DNA from 2 places in the Streptomyces sp. NPDC001770 genome. Region 2 is predicted to be linked to the other one. Evidence: riboswitches for the same ligand, from Rfam matches in the RefSeq annotation. Region 2 holds a riboswitch; the other holds the start of a gene.
What was found. Region 2 has a riboswitch for glycine ahead of gcvP (aminomethyl-transferring glycine dehydrogenase). Riboswitches for the same ligand answer to the same signal wherever they lie in the genome.

Region 1 (10,453 bases), on a different contig from region 2:
TCGCCATGTCTCGGCCGCGCAGCCGGCGGACCTCGTCGGGCGCGGCGCCGATCAGCTCCTTGCCGTCCAGCCAGATCTCGCCGCTCATCCGTACGTTCTTGCCCCGGGCGCCGAGCCGGTGCAGGCCCATGATCGCCAGGGAGGTGACGGACTTGCCGGAACCGGACTCGCCCACGATGGAGAGGGTCTGGCCCTTCTCCAGGCGGAAGCTGAGCCCGTCGACGGACTTGACGAGGCCGTCGTCGGTCGGGAAGTGCACCTTGAGGTCGCGCACTTCGAGGAAGGCGGTCGGTGCCGCCGATCCGGCGGCGGGCACCGGGTCGCCCACTGCGGCGGCCGTCTTGGACAGTTCGGTCACGAGAGCCTCACCCGCGGGTCGGCGGCGGCGTAGAGAAGGTCCACCAGGAGATTGCAGAGCACGACGAAGAACGCGGCGATCAGGGTGACGCCGAGGACCGGCGGCAGGTCGTTGTCGGTGATCGCCTGCACCGCGTACTCGCCGATGCCGTGCAGGGAGAACACCCGCTCGGTGATCAGCGCGCCGCCGAGGAGCAGGCCGAGGTCCATGCCGAACACGGTGATGATCGGAGTGAGCGCGGCGCGCAGGCCGTGCCGGGCGACCACCGTGCGTTCGGGCAGGCCCTTGGAGCGGGCCGTGCGGATGAAGTCCTCGTTCATCGTCTCCAGCATCCCCGAGCGGGTGAGCCGCGCGTAGACGGCCGAGTACAGGAGCGCCAGTGAACACCAGGCGGGAATGAGGGTGTTGGCCCACTGCGCCGGGTTCTCGGTGATCGGGACGTACGTCCGGCCGAAGATCGGCCACTGGTAGGTGAAGAGCAGCAGCGCCAGCTGGCCGGTGAAGAACATGGGCAGCGAGACACCCGCGAGGGCGACGCCCATGAAGGTGCGGTCGAAGAACGAGCCCGGCTTGAGCGCGGAGATCACCCCGACCGTGACGCCGGAGGCCAGCCAGATCACGGCCGCGCCCGCGGCGAGCGACAGCGTCACCGGAAGGCGCGAGGTCAGCTCGGGCCAGACTTCGACGTGGTTCTTGAAGGAGTAGCCGAAGCACGGCGCGCCGCAGTGCGCCGTGGTGGGGCCGAGGTCGTAGGTCGCGCCGCCGACGATCCCCTTGATGAAGTGCCAGTACTGCACGTAGACAGGCTGGTCCAGGCCGAGGTTGTGCTTGACCGCCGCGATGTCCGCGGCCGTGGGGCTCTTCCCGATGTACTGCTGCGCCAGCTGGTCGGGAGTCTGGCCGGCGAGCCTGGGCAGCAGGAAGAAGATGCCAAAGGTGACCGCTGTGACGACCAGCAGCAGGACCACTGCCGCGACCGTCCGGCGGAGGATGTACGAGATCACGGGGATCGGCGCCGGTTGCCGCAGGCCTCTCGGCCTGCGGCAACCAATGCCTTCACCTGCCTTCCGGGGCTGCTACTTCTTGGTCGTGCCGATGTTGAGGTAGTCGTACTCGCCGCTGAAGGCCGACGTGGACACCAGGTTGGTGGCGTACGGCGAGCGGTAGAGCAGGACCTTGAAGTAGGTCAGCGGAACGATGACCGCCTCGTCCATGGTCGTCTGGTCGACCTCCGCGTACAGCTTGTTGCGCTCGGCGACGTCGGGCGCCGCGATGGCCTGGGCCAGCTTCGCGTCGACCGTCTTGTTCTCGAACTGCGAGAGGTTGGTGTTGCCGGACTCGCCGATCGCCTTGCTGTTCAGGATCTGCTGGAGGAAGCCGTAGCCGGACGGCCAGTCGGCGCCCCACTGCATCATGATGATGCCGACGTTGTTCTTCAGGTTGAACGCGGGGACGCCCGCGTAGTCGGTGAAGTACTTGCCCGACGGGTACTGCTTCAGGGAGGCGTCGATGCCGACCTTCTTCAGCGACGCGATGATCGCCGTGGCCGCGTCGACCTCTTCCTGGCGGTCGCTGCGCGCGGTGATGCTGGTCGTGATCTTTTCCTGGCCGCAGGCCTTCAGGTGCTCCTTGGCCTTGGCCGCGTCGCCCTTGCCGCCGTCGGTCGCGTACGCGTCCGCCTTCTCGTAACCGGTGATGTCCGGCGGGAGGACGGTGCTGGCGACGTCACCGCGGATGCTGCCGCCCTCGGCGGTCTGTACGGAGACCTTGTCGATGGCGTACTGGACCGCCTTGCGGCACTCCACGTTGTCGAACGGCTTCACCTTGGTGTTGATCGCCGCGTAGACCAGGCGGCCACCGTAGGTGTTGTCGGTGTTCGCCTTCTTCTTCGGGTCGCTGACCAGCTGCGCCTGCGTCTGGGTCTCGACGCCCTTGCCCTGGAGGTCGATCAGCGTGTCGCCGGACTGGAGGTCCTGATCGATCGTCGACTGGTTGACCTTCAGGTTGACGACGATCTTGTCCGGGTACTGCTTGCGCAGCGGGTCGGTCTTGGCGTCCCAGTTCTCGTTGCGCACCAGGACGGCCTGCTTGCCCTCGGTGTAGCTCTGGAACTTGTACGAGCCCGAGGACACGATCTTCTTGACGTAGTCGACGCCGGTGTCCTTGGCCTGCGGGACCGGGGCCGTCTGCGGCGTGGCGACCAGGTAGTCGAACTCCTGGAAGGCCTGGTTCAGGTGGAAGACGATCGTGGTGTCGTCCGGCGTCTCGATGGACTTGAGGCCCTCGGCGCTCTTGTCCTTGTACGGGCCCGTGTACTTGTCGCCGCCCTCGAGGAACTGCTGGAAGTAGTTGGGGCCCAGCGAGAGGACGTCACGCGCGAAGTTCGAGCGCTCGACGGCGTACTTGACGTCCTTGGACGTGATCGGCGACCCGTCCTCGTACTTGACGCCGGCGCGCAGCTTGTACGTCCAGGTCTTGCCGCCGTCGCTCTGGGTGCCCGGCTCGGAAGCGAGGTCGGGAACGAGCGTGTTGCCCTTCTCGCCGGCGTCCGGCTTGAAGGTCATCAGCGGGCGGGCGTACAGCCGGCTGAAGTTGTACATGTACGCGTAGTAGGTGTTGCCCGGGTCGAACGAGTCCGGGACGTCCGACATCGCGTAGGTGACCGTGCCACCCTTCGCGGTGGAGGCGTTGACGACATCCTTCGTCGCGGCGTCCGCGCCGGCGGACTTGGTCTCGCCGTCGCTCTTTCCGTCGTCTGCCTTGCTGCAGCCGGCGAGCAGCAGGGTCACGCTGCCCAGGGCCGCGACAGCGGCTAGTGATGACCTTCGCATGATGGTCGGAATCCCCTTCATTGTCGGAAACTTGTGGAGCTCTCTGCGCGGACGGAGTCAGCGGCTGCGCGGGTCGAGAGCGTCGCGGAGACCGTCACCGAGCAGGTTGAACGCGAGCACGGTGACGAAGATGGCAAGGCCCGGCACGACCATGTACTGGGGATCGATCTGGAAGTAGTCGACCGCCTGGTTGAGCATGCCGCCCCACGACGCCTGGGGCGGCTGGATGCCGACGCCCAGGAAGCTGAGTGAAGCCTCGAAAATGATGTTGGTCGGGATGAGCAGCGTCGAGTAGACGATGATCGGGCCGACCAGGTTGGGCAGCAGCTCCCGGAAGAGGATGTAGGGGCCGCCGGCTCCCATGCCGCGGGACGCGTCGACGAACTCGCGCTCGCGCAGGGCAAGGGTCTGCCCCCGGACGATCCGTCCCAGATAGGGCCAGTTGAAGAAGCCGATGACGAAGATCAGCACACTGATGTGGAGCGGCAGCCCGTCGAGCCCGAAGGCGCCGCCCTGCAGCGTGGCGGAGATGGCGATCGCGAACAGCAGCAGCGGGAAGGCGAGGAAGGTGTCCATCAGGCGGCTGATGACGGAGTCGACCCGCCCGCCGTAGTACCCGGCCACCACGCCGAGGATGGTGCCGATGACGTTCGAGAGCACGGTGGCGCCGAAGGCGACCACCAGGGACACCCAGGAGCCCTCCAGGATGCGGGCGAGGATGTCACGCCCGAACTTCGGCTCCACACCGAGCGGGTGATCGAGGCTCATGCCGCCGAACCCGCCCTTGGGCAGCGAGGTGTTGCTGTCGATCAGATCCTGGTGGAAGGCGTTCGGATCGAGGTCCAGCAGGGACTGGAGCGGCCGGGAGAAGGCGGCGATCACGATCAGCAGGACGACGACGACACCGCCGACGACGGCCACCTTGTCCCGTTTGAAGCGGATCCAGGCGATCCGTCCGAGCGAACGCCCCTCGATCTCCTTGGACTTGATGCCCTCGTCGAGCACAGCCTCCGGCTGCGCCCCGGCAGCCGCCCCGGTGGTCTCGATCGGTGCGGTCACAGCGCCCTGACCCTTCCAGCCGGTGGTCACCGGCCTCTGCAACGCCGCTGTCGACGGCTCGCCTTGCCTATGAGATGCCCAGTGGCCGCAGATGATGCGACCCCGCTGAGCAGCTGAACTCTGTCGTGGAACCACTCACGGAATCGGCGACCCCATGCATGACACGGGAGTCTTCAGCGTGTATGCGATCAGTCGCCAGAGCTGACGGGGAAAGTATGCGCAACCGTGATGCTGGCCAGGGGCTTCCGTTATCCGAACACGGGGTTACACCCCGCGAACGGTAGGCGCTCGACGCACAAATGGGCATACGGGCAGACGAGTTCGATGTTCACCACCCGGAAACCGCTAAGCGGACATGACGGCCAGTCGGCGCGACCGGAGGGAAAGGGGGGCACAACGGCCCCGCACCACTGGGCGCGTACGGCTTCCGGGCAGCGCGGAACAGCACGGCGCGAGCGCGCCGGGAGGAGAGTGTCCCAGTGTGCGGACGCGTCAGTGGGCGGACGCGTCAGCAGGCGGGCGGGTAGCCGTCACCGCGGGCGGGTCAGTAGGCGGGCGGGTAGCCGTCACCGCGGGCGGGTCAGTAGGCGGGCGGGTAGCCGTAACCGCGGGCGGCGGACGGCGGCGCGACGGGCTGCGCGTGCGCCTCCCGGTCGTAGAACGGACGGGCGTTGGCCCGCAGCCACATCGCGACCGGGTCGTAGTCGTCGGACATCGCGACCGTGGAGACGGGGAGCCCGTCCGGGACGGCGCCGATCGTCTGTCCCATCATCGCGCGGGCCGACTCCACGGCGGCCCGTCCGGTGTCGTAGAGGTCGAGACCGATGGCGAGGTACGGGGCGCCGAGGGCGGGCTGCACCCAGGCGCGGCGCAGCGAGCGGATCGCCGGGGTGCGGTGCGCGTTCTGCGACAGCAGCGCGTAGAACTGCGGGATCTCGACGGCGGGTTCGGAGAGGGTGAGCGGTCCGGCGGGCAGCCGGTCGAGGCCGGTGGCGATCCGGCGCAGATCCAGCCACGGGATGCCGACGCCGCCACCGGGGGTGTGCGGGTTGAGCCAGATCCCCCAGTGGTCGGGGAAGAGCGAGCGGGCGATCTCCCGGCCGGTGATCACCTCGTGGGCGCGGTTCCAGCCGCTGGCCGCGAGCTCCTGCGGAGAGGTCACGCAGGGGGCGTAACCGAGGCCGTCCACCCCGATGTTGCCGTACTGGGCGTCCGGGGAGCCGGCCGTGCCGTGCCAGAGCAGCATCCAGACCTGGCCGTCCGAAAGAGCCTTCAGCAGCTCCTCGTACGTGTCGAAGCGCCCGGGGGTCACCTGGCGCAGCATGTGTTCGACCTGCCCGGCCGCCGCCGTGCCTGACGCACTCACCCTGGGTCCCGCCCCTCGTCGATTCACCGTGTCGCGCGGACGCCCCCGGGCGTGCGGGAGCGACCTCGCCATCAAACCAGCTTATGCGCCCTTACTGACACCGACTTGACGCCACCACCCGACATGCCGGACAACGGCGGGCCCGCGACCCGCCCCCGGGGAAGGGCGGCCGGCCCGTACGGCACGGCCGCTCTCCGCCTTCCCGACGAGCAGCTCATGAGGAGAACGGCTCGCCGCTGAACGGCTCGCGGCCACGGGGAGACTCATGGGGAGGACGGTTCACCTGCGGAACGGCCCACCCGACGAACGGCCCACCCGACGAACGGCCCACCCGACGAACGGCCCACGGGAAGAACGGTTCACTGGAAGAACGGCCGCACCTTCTCCACCATCCAGTCGCCGACCGGATCCTGCGCCACGTCGAGCAGGACGAGGTTGACGGGCCACGGCACCTGCACGCGGCCGAGCGCCCGGCCCAGCGCGTCCAGGGGCACGCTCCGCGTCGTCTCGTCCCACATCGACGCCTGGAACCCGGAGACGCCGATGAAGAGGACGGGGTCGCCGCCCTCGATGCTGGCCAGGGCCCGCCGGGCGGTGGCGACCAGACCGGTCTGCCGGAACTCCGCGGAGACGGCGGCGAGGAAGTCGACCGGCTCCTCCTTCCAGTCCGGCTCCCACAGCCGCACCCGGCCGCCGCCGGCCGGTCCGTCCAGCGGGGTGCTCCCGGTGCGGCAGAGCTCGGCGACGGCGGCGGGGGGCAGCGGGAGCCCGACCGCACCGCCCGGGTTCACCGCGATGCCGAGCTGCGGGGGCAGTCCGCGCGCGAACTCGCGGGCGGGCGCGACGGCGAAGGAGAGGTGGGTGCCGACACAGCTGAGGAACTGCGCCTCGGAGCTGAAGACGGGGACGAAGGCGGCGCCGTCGAACTCGACCGTCGGCAGGTCGAGGTCGGCACTGGCGGGGCTGCCGCCGTTGGGCAGCGGAATCCAGACCTGGCTGCGGCCGAGCACCTCGACGAGCCGGCCGGCCGCCTCGGGGACGCCCAGCGAGGCGCTGAGTACTTCTTCGAGCTCGTTCGCCGGCCACCCCTGGAGCTGCTGGGGCGGCATCTGTGCCGGGATGTCCACTGGCTCTGTGTCCTCTACTCGACCGTGTCCTGCGGCAGAAACAGTAACCGCCGACGGGCGTCGGCGTCCCGGCACCGGCACCGCCGTCGACGGGGCCCCGCCGACGGGAAGGCCCGGGAAGGCGATGGACCGCAGCGCCCCCGCCGCCGGGCGGTCCAGCAGCACGGCGGAGGCGCAGCCCGGGGGCAGCCGGCCGCACTCCGTGTCGCGCAGCAGCCGGCCGACCGCGCGCCGGTGCCGGGCGAAGGCGTACCCGGAGACGCCGCGTCCGCGCTGGCGCTGGCCCGCCCGGGCCGCCTCGGGGGGCACGTCGAGCAGCACCAGGTGGAGGGTGCGGCCCCGGCGCACCGCGTGGCGGGCCAGCCAGCGGCGCACCCAGGCCTGGGTCCCGCAGTCGTGGACGACGACCGCCTCGCCGGAGCGGAGCGCCCGCAGCAGCCCGTAGTAGTGGGCGGCGCGGACCAGAGGGCGGTAGAGGGCGTACGGGAGTAAGCGGGGCAGGGCAGCCGTGAAGCGGTCCCTGGTGTCCTGGGAGTCGATGGCGCGGGCGGTGACCGCGCGCCGGATCAGGGTGGACTTGCCGCTGCCGGGCAGCCCGGAGACGACGACGACATCCCCGGGGGCGAATTCCAGCCGCCGCGGTCCGTCCCCCGCCCCACCGCGCAGGTCGCGCACGGCCGGCGGCCCCTTCTCGGCGGCGGGTGGTTCCCGCCGCACCGCGACCCCCCTCCGCACCACCCCCGCGTACGGTCGCAACGACATCGGCACTCCCCCTGTCGAGTCACCCCAGCACCTGCCCACAAAGTGTAAAGAAAAGGTAATGCGCGGCAAGTCTCCCGGACGGGAGGCCGGGCGGTGGCAGGGGCGGGGGTACCGGGCGCCGGGGCCGCCCGTCCTGCGTGCGATGATGTGCGCGCAACTGCATACCGGCCGTTTGAATCCACGCGGGAGAGTCCCGGCCACCGTGTGTGCCGGGCGCCGAAGGAGCAAGTTCCTCCCTTGAATCTCTCAGGCCCCGTACCGCGTGGATGAGGCAGATCTGAAAAGCGAGCCGTCACCGGCTCCACCCAAGGTGCAAGCCGACCCGTCAGGGGCCTCTCGGCGAACCTCTCAGGTTCCGATGACAGATGGGGAGGGACCGTCCTCGTCGTCATGCCCTGCGCGCCCTGGGAGCCACCTCATGAGCACCGCCCCCCGTACGACCGCCCTCGATGCGCTGCATCGCTCGCTGGGCGCGACCATGACCGACTTCGCCGGCTGGGACATGCCGCTGCGGTACGCCAGCGAGCGTGACGAGCACAACGCGGTACGCACCCGCGCCGGGCTCTTCGACCTCTCCCACATGGGCGAGATCGCCGTCACCGGCCCCGGGGCCGTCCGCTTCCTGAACCACGCGCTCGTCGGCAACATCGGCACGGTCGGCGTCGGCCGGGCCCGCTACACGATGATCGTCCGCGAGGACGGCGGCATCCTGGACGACCTGATCGTCTACCGCCTGGCCGACGACGAGTACCTCGTGGTCGCCAACGCGGGCAACGCCCAGACCGTGCTGGACACCCTGACCGAGCGGGTCGCCGGCTTCGACGCCGAGGTCCGTGACGACCGCGACGCGTACGCGCTGATCGCCGTCCAGGGCCCCGAGTCGCCCGCCATTCTGAAGGCCGTCACCGACGCCGACCTGGACGGGCTGAAGTACTACGCGGGCCTGCCCGGCACGGTCGCCGGGGTGCCCGCGCTCATCGCCCGTACCGGCTACACCGGCGAGGACGGCTTCGAGCTCTTCGTCGCCCCGGAGCACGCCGAGGCCCTCTGGCAGGCGCTCACCGAGGCCGGTGCCCCGCACGGCCTGATCCCCTGCGGGCTCTCCTGCCGCGACACGCTGCGCCTGGAGGCGGGCATGCCGCTGTACGGGCACGAGCTGACCACCGAGCTGACCCCGTTCGACGCGGGTCTCGGCCGGGTCGTGAAGTTCGAGAAGGAGGGCGACTTCGTGGGCCGCGAAGCGCTCACCGCCGCCGCCGGACGCGCCGAGACCGCCCCGCCCCGCAAGCTCGTCGGCCTGGTCGCCGAGGGCCGCAGGGTGCCGCGCGCCGGTTTTGAGGTGGTCGCGGACGGCAAGGTGATCGGCGAGGTCACCTCCGGCGCCCCCTCCCCGACGCTGGGCAGGCCGATCGCCATGGCGTACGTGGACGCGGCGTTCGCCTCGCCCGGCACCGAGGGTGTCGGCGTCGACATCCGGGGCACCCACGAGCCGTACCAGGTCGTGGCCCTGCCCTTCTACAAGCGCCAGAAGTAGGCGTCGGCGCCCGTTCGGGCCCCGCCCACGCCCCGCCCGCCGGGCCGAACGTGACGCAGTCGCGTCTCATCCCGTAAGACCATCGTTCATCAGCACCCACCCGCGTACAGGAGAATTCAGGTCATGAGCAACCCCCAGCAGCTGCGGTACAGCAAGGAGCACGAGTGGCTGTCGGCCGTCGAGGACGGCGTGGCGACCGTCGGCATCACCGAGTACGCGGCCAACGCGCTCGGTGACGTCGTGTACGCCCAGCTTCCGGAGGTCGGCTCCACGGTGACCGCGGGCGAGACCTGCGGCGAACTGGAGTCGACCAAGTCCGTCAGCGACCTGTACTCGCCGGTCACCGGCGAGGTCACCGCGGCGAACCAGGACGTGGTGGACGACCCGTCCCTGGTGAACTCCGCCCCCTTCGAGGGTGGCTGGCTGTTCAGGGTTCGCGTCGCGGAGGAGCCGGGGGATCTGCTCACCGCCGACGAATACACCGAGTTCTCCGGCAACTGAGACCCAAGGGACCGCCTGATGTCGCTTCTCAACTCCTCCCTCCACGAGCTGGACCCGGACGTCGCCGCCGCTGTCGACGCCGAGCTCCACCGCCAGCAGTCCACCCTCGAAATGATCGCCTCGGAGAACTTCGCTCCGGTCGCCGTCATGGAGGCGCAGGGCTCCGTCCTCACCAACAAGTACGCCGAGGGCTACCCGGGCCGCCGCTACTACGGTGGCTGCGAGCACGTCGACGTGGTCGAGCAGATCGCGATCGACCGCATCAAGGAGCTCTTCGGCGCCGAGGCCGCGAACGTCCAGCCGCACTCCGGTGCGCAGGCGAACGCCGCCGCGATGTTCGCGCTGCTCAAGCCGGGCGACACGATCATGGGCCTGAACCTGGCCCACGGTGGTCACCTGACCCACGGCATGAAGATCAACTTCTCCGGCAAGCTCTACAACGTGGTCCCGTACCACGTCGGTGAGAACGGCACCGTGGACATGGACGAGGTGGAGCGCCTCGCCAAGGAGTCCCAGCCGAAGCTGATCGTGGCCGGCTGGTCCGCCTACCCCCGCCAGCTGGACTTCGCCGCCTTCCGCCGCATCGCGGACGAGGTCGGCGCGTACCTGATGGTCGACATGGCGCACTTCGCGGGCCTGGTCGCCGCGGGCCTGCACCCCAACCCGGTGCCGCACGCCCACGTCGTCACGACCACCACGCACAAGACCCTCGGCGGTCCGCGCGGTGGCGTGATCCTCTCCACCCAGGAGCTCGCCAAGAAGATCAACTCGGCGGTCTTCCCGGGTCAGCAGGGCGGCCCGCTGGAGCACGTGATCGCGGCCAAGGCCGTGTCGTTCAAGGTCGCGGCCTCGGAGGAGTTCAAGGAGCGCCAGCAGCGCACGCTGGACGGTGCCCGCATCCTCGCCGAGCGCCTG
Region 2 (10,453 bases):
GTCCCCTCTTCCGCGACGAGTTGTCCGCCCCGGGCGGCGGCTCCGGAGCACAGGCGGGTGCCTCCGGCATAGGTTCCGGTGACTCCGGGCCGAGCACCGGATTCCACCCCGCCCCGGCGGGCTCCGGTGTGGCCCTCTGTGCGAGGTGCGGCCACCGGAATCCGGCGACGAGCCGGTTCTGCTCCAACTGCGGCGCGCCGCTGAAGGGCGGAATCCCCGAGCGCGCCTCCGAGACCACGTCGACGATCTCGATCTCCGGACTCGAGGCGTACGACGCCGAGGTCACCGGCCAGACCAAGCTGCCGTCGCTCTCTCCCGAGGCGCAGGCGGCCGTGGACGCGCTGCCCGCGGGGAGCGCGCTCCTGGTGGTCCGCCGCGGCCCGAACTCGGGCAGCCGCTTCCTGCTGGACGGCGACCTGACGACGGCCGGCCGTCACCCGCAGAGCGACATCTTCCTGGACGACGTGACCGTGTCGCGGCGTCATGTGGAGTTCCACCGGGTCGCGGACGGTAGCTTCACGGTGGGAGACGTCGGCAGCCTGAACGGCACCTACGTCAACCGTGAGCGCATCGATTCCGTCGCGCTGACCAATGGTGACGAAGTCCAGATCGGTAAGTACCGGCTGGTCTTCTACGCGAGCCAGCGGAGCGTGTGACCCTGCCCCGGACCACCACGTCCGGGGAAACCCCAGGAAGGCCCATGCTGCGAACATCCCAGGGCGGTGCCGGCAACGGCACCGCCGCCGCGGACCGGCGTGCGATGAGCATCGGCGCGGTGCTCGCCCAGCTCCGCGAGGAGTTTCCGGAAGTCACGATCTCGAAGATCCGCTTCCTGGAGGCGGAGGGGCTCGTCGAGCCCGAGCGGACGCCTTCCGGATACCGGAAGTTCAGTTCCGAGGACGTGGAGAAGCTCGCGCAGGTGCTGCGCATGCAGCGGGACCACTACCTCCCCCTGAAGGTCATCCGGGAGTACCTGGACGCCCTCGCCCGGGGGGAGCAGGCCGCCCTGCCCTCCCCGGGGGGCCAGAAGGACCTCGCGGACCACTGCTGGGAGGCGGCCGCGGCCGGGGCGCCCACAGCGGCCCGTATCGGCCGTGCCGAGCTCCTCGCCGTCACCGGCGCGGACGAGGAGCAGCTCGCCGAATGGGAGTCCTACGGCCTCGTCGTGGCCAGGCCCGAGGGCGGGTACGACGCCGAAGCGGTGAACGTCGCGAAGCTCGTTTCCGACCTCGGCCGGTTCGGTCTCGAACCGCGGCATCTGCGCGCCGTGCGGGCCGCCGCCGAGCGGGAGGCCGGGCTGGTCGAGCAGGTGGTGGCACCCCTGCGCCGGCACCGGAATCCGCAGACCAGAGCACGCGCCGAAGCCACCGCGCAGGAGCTCGCCGAGCTGTCCGTACGGCTGCACGCGGCGCTCGTGCAGACCGCCCTGCGCATGCGTTCGCACTGACCTCGGCGGAGCCCGACTACCCAAACATGGCGAGCACGTCCTAGGGTTGCTGTGTGAACGAGCTCGACGTTGTCGGTGTCCGGGTGGAAATGCCCTCCAATCAACCGATCGTTCTCCTGCGTGAAGTGGGAGGCGACCGGTACCTCCCCATCTGGATCGGTCCCGGCGAGGCCACGGCCATCGCCTTCGCCCAGCAGGGCATGGCCCCTGCCAGGCCGCTGACCCATGACCTTTTCAAGGATGTCCTCGACGCGGTCGGCCAGGAGCTAACCGAGGTCAGGATCACGGACATCCGGGACGGGATCTTCTTCGCGGAGCTGGTCTTCGCCAGCGGCGTGGAGGTGAGTGCCCGGCCGTCCGACGCCATAGCGCTGGCGCTGCGCACCGGAACGCCGATCTACGGCAGCGACGGCGTGCTCGACGACGCGGGGATCGCCATCCCGGACGAGCAGGAGGACGAGGTCGAGAAGTTCCGCGAGTTCCTCGACCAGATCTCGCCCGAGGACTTCGGTACCAACAGCCAGTGACCCGTCCGGGCCGGGCGGGGGCGGGCATTCGAGAAGCCATTCCCGGTCCGACGTCACGGGAAACCACCCTCAGGGTGATTATCACTCGGCGTGCCGAGTGTGGCGATCGTTGACGCACCCCCGGTGACTGCCTACCTTCGAGGGGGCAGGTCAAGGACGGAGGTCGGCGTGAGAAGCAGCGGCGACGGTGCGGCGGCGGGCGGGCCGTATCCGCAGCACGGCAGTGGGGCCGACCACACCATCAGGCAACCGGTTCACCCGGTGCCCCCGGTGTCGGACGGTGTCCCAGAGGCGAACGGCATCGGCTACCGCGGGCCGACGGCGTGCGCGGCGGCCGGGATCACCTACCGGCAACTCGACTACTGGGCGCGTACGGGACTGGTCGAACCGAGCGTCCGGCCGGCCTACGGCTCGGGCACCCAGCGCCTCTACAGTTTCCGCGACGTGGTGCTTCTCAAGATCGTGAAGCGCTTCCTGGACACGGGCGTCGCCCTGCAGAACATCCGCACCACGGTGCAGCATCTGCGGGCCCGGGGATTCCAGGACCTCGAGCGCATGACGCTGATGAGCGACGGAGCCACCGTCTACGAGTGCTGCTCGCCCGACGAGGTCGTGAATCTGCTCCAGGGCGGCCAGGGCGTCTTCGGCATCGCCGTGGGGGTGGTGTGGCGGGACGTGGACGCGGCCCTCTCGCAGCTGCACGGGGAGCGCGTGGACACGGGGGAGACCCTCGTCGGCCACAACCCCACCGACGAACTGGCCCGGCGCCGCAACCGCGCCGTCTGAGACGTCGGCGCCCGGCACCGGGCGACGGACACCCTCACAGACACCCGGCCCCCGGCGAACGGGTGCCGGGCGGTGTCGTTGTCAGTGGCGTAGGGCACCATCGGCGGTGTGAGATCCGCGCCCACCATCCTCCACCTCGACATGGATGCGTTCTTCGCCTCCGCCGAGCAGGCCGCCAAGCCCAGCCTGCGCGGCAAGCCGGTCGTGGTCGGCGGCGTGGGCCCGCGCGGGGTCGTCGCCACCGCCTCGTACGAGGCCCGGCGCTTCGGGGTGCACTCGGCGATGCCGACCGCCCAGGCGCGCCGGCTGGCCCCGAACGCCGCCTACCTGGTGCCGCGCTTCTCCCTGTACCGCGCCGTCAGCGACCAGGTGATGGAACTTCTGGGACGGCTCTCCCCCCTGGTGGAGCCGCTCAGCCTCGACGAGGCATTCGTGGATCTGGAAGCCGGTGGGGCCGCCGACGACTCCGTCTCGGCGCGCGCGACCGGGGAGCGGCTGCGGGAGGCCATCCGTACGGTCACCGGACTCAGCGGGTCGGTGGGGCTCGCCGGGTCCAAGATGCTGGCGAAGATCGCCTCCGAGGAGGCCAAGCCGGACGGGCTGATGCTCATCGAGCCGGGCACCGAGCGGGAGCTCCTGGCGCCGATGCCCGTACGCACCCTGCCCGGGGTCGGTCCGGCCACCGGGGACCATCTGCGGCGGGCCGGGATGACCACCGTCCACGATCTGGCCGAGGCGGGCGAGGACGAGCTCGTACGGCTGGTGGGCAAGGCGCACGGGGTCTCGCTGTACCGGATGGCGCTCGGCCTGGACGACCGGCCCGTGGTCGCCGAACGCGACGCCAAGTCCGTCTCGGTCGAGGACACCTTCGAGGTGGACCTCCACGACCGCACGCGAGTGCGGACGGAGGTCGAGCGGCTGGCCGGCCGGTGCGTGGAGCGACTGCGGAAGGCCGGGCGCTCCGGACGCACCGTCGTGCTCAAGGTGCGCCGCTACGACTTCTCCACCCTGACCCGCTCCGAGACGCTGCGCGGCCCCACGGACGACCCCTCAGTGGTGCGTGAGGCCGCCGCCCGCCTCCTGGAGGGAGTGGACACCACCGGGGGAGTACGGCTGCTGGGCGTGGGCGTCACGGGCCTGGCGGACTACACGCAGGAGGACCTCTTCGCGCAGGCGGCGCAGGCCGAGCGGGCGGAGGCCGAGCGGGCGGCCGGTGAACCTGAACCGGTGGGGCCGGCCTCCGGGACGGGCGCGGGGGCGACCCCGGGCACGGTCTCGGGGACGGAACCCCTCCGCGAGGCGCCCGGCCCGCCGCCCGGACACCCCGCGGCCGACGCCTCCGGGGACGAGGCCGCCGAGCGCGCCGCGCGGCGCTGGTCCCCTGGCCACGACGTGCGGCACGGGGCGTACGGGCACGGCTGGGTGCAGGGCAGCGGCGTCGGCCGGGTCACCGTGCGGTTCGAGCGGCCGGGCGACCCGCCCGGCCGGGTGCGCACGTTCCGGGTGGACGACCCGGACCTCGTCCCGGCCGATCCGCTGCCGCTGGTGGCGGAGCCGGTGGACTACTCGTCCTGGCCGGCCAGCCTGCCGAAGTCCCGGTCGGGGCCGGGATCGGTCACGGAGGAGGAGTCGAGTCCGTAATGCCGGTACAGCTGAAGCTCCTGCTCGGGCGAGAGATGCCGCCCGACACCGAAGTCCGGCGCGTCCCGGATCAGCGCGCGGTCGAACGGGACACGCAGGGTGTCCTCGACGAATTCGCTCGGCTCCAGCGGGACGAAGGCGTCCCTGCTGAACAGGCCGGTGCGGACGGCTGCCCACTCGGGGACGCCGGTGGCGTCGTCGAGGTAGACCTCGTCCACCGTGCCGATCTTGACGCCTGCGCGGTCGAATGCCTTGCGGCCGATCAGGCTGCGCGGATCGATGTCGGTCTGCACGGTGCCTCCCGCTGGTCGCGACGACTGGGGCCGGGCCGTGTCTTCGAAGTGCCGTCTGCCGGGCGGCGTCCGGCAGACACGCTCGCCGCGTTGTCGGAATCCGTCTCGTACGCCCAGTACGAGGACGATCCTCCGCCTTGCGACCGCACGCACCGGACGCCTCCCGGCCCGGCCTCCGGCCGAACGGCGCCACTTCGAAGACACAGCCGAGCAACTACTCCACAGCCACTACAGAAGTGCAGATTCCGTATATCGGCCACTCGAAGAAACGGCGAAGATCCCCGCTGGTAGGCTGGCACATGGCTGCTGACCCCGTGCGGGAGAGCCTCCGGTGCTGATTCCGGAGGCGCCGAAGGAGCAAATCCTCCCCGGAATCTCTCAGGCCCCCGTACCGCATGGACGAGGTCACTCTGGAAAGCAGGGCGGTCCCACCCGGCACGTGCCCGGTACGGCTCACCCTCACCGACGGTGAAAGCCGGTACGCCCCAGGGCGCGCCGGTGAAGCTCTCAGGTCGAGATGACAGAGGGGGAGGCCGTACGGGCAGCCGCGCCGCGGTGCCCCTCGCAGGTCGTGTCAGACCAGGAGGCCTCCATCATGACCCCCCGCCGCACCCCGCTCTCCCAGCTGGAGCAGGGCATCCCCTTCGAGCAGCGCCACATCGGGCCGGACGGCGAGGCCCGGGCGAAGATGCTCGCGCAGGTCGGATACGGATCGCTCGACGAGCTCACCGCCGCGGCGGTGCCCGACGTGATCAAGAGCACCGAGGCGCTGAACCTCCCGTCGGCGCGCACCGAGGCCGAGGTGCTGGCGGAGCTGCGTACGCTCGCCGACCGCAACCAGGTGGTCGCTCCGATGATCGGGCTCGGCTACTACGGCACCTTCACGCCCCCGGTCATCCTCCGCAACGTCCTGGAGAATCCCGCCTGGTACACGGCGTACACGCCCTACCAGCCGGAGATCTCGCAGGGCCGCCTGGAGGCCCTGCTCAACTTCCAGACCATGGTCGCCGAGCTCACCGGCCTGCCCACCTCCGGTGCCTCACTGCTCGACGAGGGCACCGCCGCCGCCGAGGCCATGGCGCTGGCGCGGCGCGTCGGCAAGGTCAAGGGCGGGGTCTTCCTCGTCGACGCCGACACCCTGCCGCAGACGATCGCGGTGATCGAGACCCGCGCCGAGCCGACCGGGGTCGAGGTCGTCGTCGCCGATCTCACCAACGGCATCCCGGCGAAGATCGCCGAGCGCGGCGTCTTCGGCGTGCTGCTCCAGTACCCGGGCGCCTCCGGGGCCGTACGGAACATCGGTCCCGTGATCGAGCGCGCCCACGAGCTCGGCGCGATCGTCACCGTCGCCGCCGACCTGCTGGCCCTCACCCTGCTCACCTCCCCCGGCGACCTCGGCGCGGACATCGCGGTCGGCACCACCCAGCGCTTCGGTGTGCCGATGGGCTTCGGAGGACCGCACGCCGGCTTCATGGCCGTCCGCGAGAAGTTCGCCCGCTCGCTCCCCGGCCGCCTGGTCGGTGTCTCGGTGGACGCGGACGGCGACCAGGCGTACCGCCTGGCCCTTCAGACCCGCGAGCAGCACATCCGCCGCGAGAAGGCCACCAGCAACATCTGCACCGCGCAGGTCCTGCTCGCCGTGATGGCCGGCATGTACGCCGTCTACCACGGCCCCGACGGGCTGCGGACGATCGCCCGGCGCACCCACCGCTACGCGGCGATCCTCGCCGACGGGCTGCGGGCCGCGGGTGCCGAGGTCCTGCACGACTCCTTCTTCGACACGCTGACCGTGCGGGTGCCCGGCAGGGCCGCCGAGGTCGTCGCCGACGCCCGCGCCCGCGGGGTCAACCTGCGGCTGGTCGACGCGGACCTCGTCTCCGTCGCCTGCGACGAGACGACCACCCGCGCCCACCTCGAATCCGTCTGGGCCGCCTTCGGCGCGCAGGGCGACGTCGAGGCGCTGGACGCCACCGCCGCCGACGCGCTCCCCGAGCAGCTGGTGCGCACCGACGACTACCTCACCCACCCGGTCTTCCACCAGCACCGCTCGGAGACGGCGATGCTGCGCTACCTGCGGCGGCTCGCCGACCGCGACTACGCGCTCGACCGCGGCATGATCCCGCTCGGCTCCTGCACCATGAAGCTCAACGCGACCACCGAGATGGAGCCGATCACCTGGCCCGAGTTCGGCGCGCTGCACCCCTTCGCCCCGGCCGAGCAGGCGGAGGGCTTCCTCACCCTCATCCATGAGCTGGAGGAGCGCCTCGCCGAGGTCACGGGCTACGACGCGGTGTCGATCCAGCCCAACGCCGGTTCGCAGGGCGAGTTCGCCGGTCTGCTGGCCGTCCGCGCCTACCACCGCGCCAACGGCGACGACCAGCGCACCGTCTGCCTCATCCCGTCCTCCGCGCACGGCACCAACGCGGCGAGCGCCGTGATGGCCGGGATGAAGGTCGTCGTGGTGAAGACCGCGGACGACGGCGAGGTCGACATAGAGGATCTGCGCGCCAAGATCGAGAAGCACCGCGACGAGCTTGCCGTGCTCATGATCACGTACCCGTCGACGCACGGTGTCTTCGAGGAGCACGTCGCCGCCATCTGCGGCGAGGTGCACGACGCGGGCGGTCAGGTCTACGTCGACGGAGCCAACCTCAACGCCCTGGTCGGCCTCGCGCGGCCCGGCAAGTTCGGCGGCGACGTCTCGCACCTGAACCTGCACAAGACCTTCTGCATCCCGCACGGCGGCGGCGGCCCCGGTGTCGGCCCGGTGGGCGTGCGCGCGCACCTCGCGCCGTACCTGCCCAACCACCCGCTCCAGCCCTCCGCCGGTCCGGAGACGGGCGTCGGCCCGATCTCGGCCGCTCCCTGGGGCTCGGCCGGCATCCTGCCCATCTCGTGGGCGTACGTCCGGCTGATGGGCGGCGAGGGTCTCAAGCGCGCCACGCAGGTGGCCGTGCTCGCGGCGAACTACATCGCCAAGCGGCTGGAGCCGCACTTCCCGATCCTGTACACCGGCCCGGCCGGCCTGGTCGCGCACGAGTGCATCGTCGACCTGCGGTCGATCTCGAAGGAGACGGGCGTCAGCATCGACGACGTCGCCAAGCGGCTGATCGACTACGGCTTCCACTCGCCGACCATGTCGTTCCCGGTTGCCGGCACCCTGATGATCGAGCCGACCGAGAGTGAGGACCTCGCCGAGATCGACCGGTTCTGCGACGCGATGATCGCGATCCGCGGCGAGATCGAGAAGGTGGCTTCGGGGGAGTGGACCGCGGACGACAACCCGCTCGCCAACGCCCCGCACACCGCGAACGCGCTGGGCGGGGAGTGGAACCACTCCTACAGCCGCGAGGTCGCGGTCTTCCCGGCAGGCGTCTCGGCCGCCGACAAGTACTGGCCGCCGGTGCGCCGGATCGACGGTGCCTTCGGCGACCGCAACCTGGTCTGCTCCTGCCCGCCGCTGGAGGAGTACGACCACTGACGGGCACAGCGGGCGCACGTGCGCCCGGGCACACGCGGACATGCGTCGGGGCCGGTTCGGAGATCTCTCCGGGCCGGCCCCTGTCCGTACCGCCGGGGCCCGGAGGTCCTCGGACCGCTCTCGGGCGGCCTTTTCAGGCGGCCTTCACCACGCGGCCGGTGGCCAGCGGGCGGTGCGGGGCGATGATCTGTCCGTCCGGGAGGAGTTCGCCGGTGTCCTCGAAGAGCAGGACGCCGTTGCAGAGCAGGCTCCAGCCCTGCTCCGGGTGGTGCGCCACGAGCCGGGCGGCCTCCCGGGCAGCTGATTCGGCGGTGGGGCAGGGGGGTTGATGCTGGCACATGGAGGTTCTTTCGCTGGGTCGAGTGGTGGATGCGTGATATGCGGGTGAGTGCCGAACGGCCCTTCCGTACAGGCCGGTCGGTCTCAGTGTTGCGCCACGCGCGGCGTTCCGCAGGGATTTCGACTCAGCTCGTTTCACGCTCCGCCGAGGTGTCACCCGCGCGGACGGCTCACCGCGCGGCCCCCGTCTGTTCGGGGGGTCCGGGGTAGTCCGAGTGGGCCATGGGCCCGTCTCGCCGGGGTGTGCGCCGAGCGGGCGGACGTGCGTGAGCCCGCCCCCGCACGGGGCGGGGACGGGCTCACGGGACAGCGGCGGGTCAGGCCGAGCCGACGAGGGGGCCGGGGCGGGGCGCGATGCGCAGGGAGAGTACCGGGAGCAGATCGGCGGCCCGGTAGGGCCGGTGGGCGGCGATCCCGGTCGGAGCGGGCGCGAGGGGAACGAGGATGTCGTTGGGCGCGACCGCGCCGGAGGCCGGGTCGGCCCCGGTGTCACCGTGCAGCCAGAGGGTGAGCATGTAGAGCTCGGGTACGGAGAGCAGTCTCGGCTGGTGGAGCGTTGCCGTCGACTCGGCCTGGCGCAGGGCGCGTTCGGTCGAAGCGAGATACGGGCCCTCGAAGAAGTGCGAGAAGGCCCAGCCGTCCGCGGTGAGGACGGTGTCGGCGGCGGCGACGATCCCGGACTCGGCCCGGATCAGGAACCGCCAGCCGGTGAGCCGGGTCGCCGGCGCGGGTGCGTCGGCGGCTGACCGGTCGAGAACGTGTACGGGCAGGGGGAGTTCGGGGCTCAGCGGTCCCTGGGCGGAGCGCAGAGCGGGGGTGCGGGCTTCGCGGACCGCGGTGGGAGAACCGAGTGCCGTGAGAACGCTGCGCAGTGCGGGCGCGGGGGCCGGGGGAACATGCAGCGGCATGGTGGGTCGCCTCTCGCTTCGGAGACACGGTGATGCGTGGGTGGGTGCAGACGGCGCTGTCGGCGTGCGGGACGTCAGAAGGAGGCCGGTCGACGGCTGGACGCATCGACAATCGGCCTCGTCAGCGGAGTTTATATGACAAGTGTTCGCCCGGTGTTTCCACTAGCTGTCGGTCATATGACGCGCAAGGGACTTTTGCGCCTTTGAAATGCGGAGTTTCTGGTGATTCGCGGTAGGTGTCCCGGCTGCCGCCTGCGAGCCTTCACATTTCGCGGTCGGCTCAAAAAGATCGGTGTTTCCGCCACCTGTGCGAAGGGAAGGCGAGTCAGAATGAGCCGCCCGCCGCATGCCTCCGGAATGTGCCTGATGACCGAGCGGCCCCAGCCTATCCGCTGCCGGACGCTTCCGCAGGCGTTATGGATCACTTCTGCGGGGCATTATCGATCGAGATGCGAGCGACCTGGCCGCGGGCCGCCACTGATGGAGGGACTCTTCGATGGGGGAGAAGGTCGTGGCGCACGCCTTTGACCTGTCCGACCGCCCGGCGTACCGGCGCAAGCTGGCCCGGTGTCTGGAAGGACTGGAGAGGCTGCTGGAGGAGCGGAGGTTCGACCGTCCCCGAAATTTCATGGGGCTGGAGATCGAGCTGAATCTCGCTGCCTCGGACGGCACGCCCCGTATGATGAATGCCGAGGTGCTCCAGCGGATCGCCAGCAGGGATTTCCAGACGGAACTCGGGATGTTCAACCTCGAGGTGAATATCGTTCCGCACCGGCTGAGCGGCCGGGTTTTCGATCAGCTGGCGGAGGAGTTGCGTACAGGGCTGGCCTATGCCCATCGGAAGGCTGCCGAGGTCGACGCAGGCATTGTCATGATCGGAATTCTTCCCACGCTGGGACCTGACGACCTGGTCTTCGGCAACCTCTCGGACGTGGACCGATACACCCTTCTCAATGACGAGATGGTCGCCGCACGGGGCGAGGATTTCGCGATCGACATCGAGGGCGTCGAGCACCTCGTGTGCGCGTCCC

Region 1: it holds a riboswitch for glycine, as region 2 does, so the genes downstream of both, gcvT (glycine cleavage system aminomethyltransferase GcvT) here and gcvP (aminomethyl-transferring glycine dehydrogenase) in region 2, are expected to answer to the same signal.

The regions. Positions count from the first base shown of each region.
Region 1 is NZ_JBSFFN010000004.1:237,766-248,218, forward strand. Features, by position in the region: gene ACWCSV_RS06180 (ABC transporter ATP-binding protein) at 1-358, opposite strand, end outside; gene ACWCSV_RS06185 (ABC transporter permease) at 355-1,362, opposite strand; gene ACWCSV_RS06190 (ABC transporter substrate-binding protein) at 1,435-3,189, opposite strand; gene ACWCSV_RS06195 (ABC transporter permease) at 3,247-4,248, opposite strand; gene ACWCSV_RS06200 (enhanced serine sensitivity protein SseB C-terminal domain-containing protein) at 4,829-5,614, opposite strand; gene ACWCSV_RS06205 (enhanced serine sensitivity protein SseB) at 5,974-6,741, opposite strand; partial or broken gene ACWCSV_RS06210 (AAA family ATPase) at 7,015-7,503, opposite strand; glycine riboswitch at 7,677-7,774, shown strand; gene gcvT (glycine cleavage system aminomethyltransferase GcvT) at 7,922-9,037, shown strand; gene gcvH (glycine cleavage system protein GcvH) at 9,161-9,538, shown strand; gene glyA (serine hydroxymethyltransferase) at 9,557-10,453, shown strand, end outside.
Region 2 is NZ_JBSFFN010000022.1:117,494-127,946, reverse strand. Features, by position in the region: gene ACWCSV_RS20755 (FHA domain-containing protein) at 1-656, shown strand, start outside; gene ftsR (transcriptional regulator FtsR) at 701-1,447, shown strand; gene ACWCSV_RS20745 (bifunctional nuclease family protein) at 1,501-1,974, shown strand; gene ACWCSV_RS20740 (MerR family transcriptional regulator) at 2,143-2,760, shown strand; gene ACWCSV_RS20735 (DNA polymerase IV) at 2,869-4,401, shown strand; gene ACWCSV_RS20730 (PRC-barrel domain-containing protein) at 4,323-4,694, opposite strand; glycine riboswitch at 5,002-5,098, shown strand; gene gcvP (aminomethyl-transferring glycine dehydrogenase) at 5,290-8,175, shown strand; gene ACWCSV_RS20720 (DUF5999 family protein) at 8,309-8,515, opposite strand; gene ACWCSV_RS20715 (hypothetical protein) at 8,832-9,422, opposite strand; gene ACWCSV_RS20710 (glutamate--cysteine ligase) at 9,919-10,453, shown strand, end outside.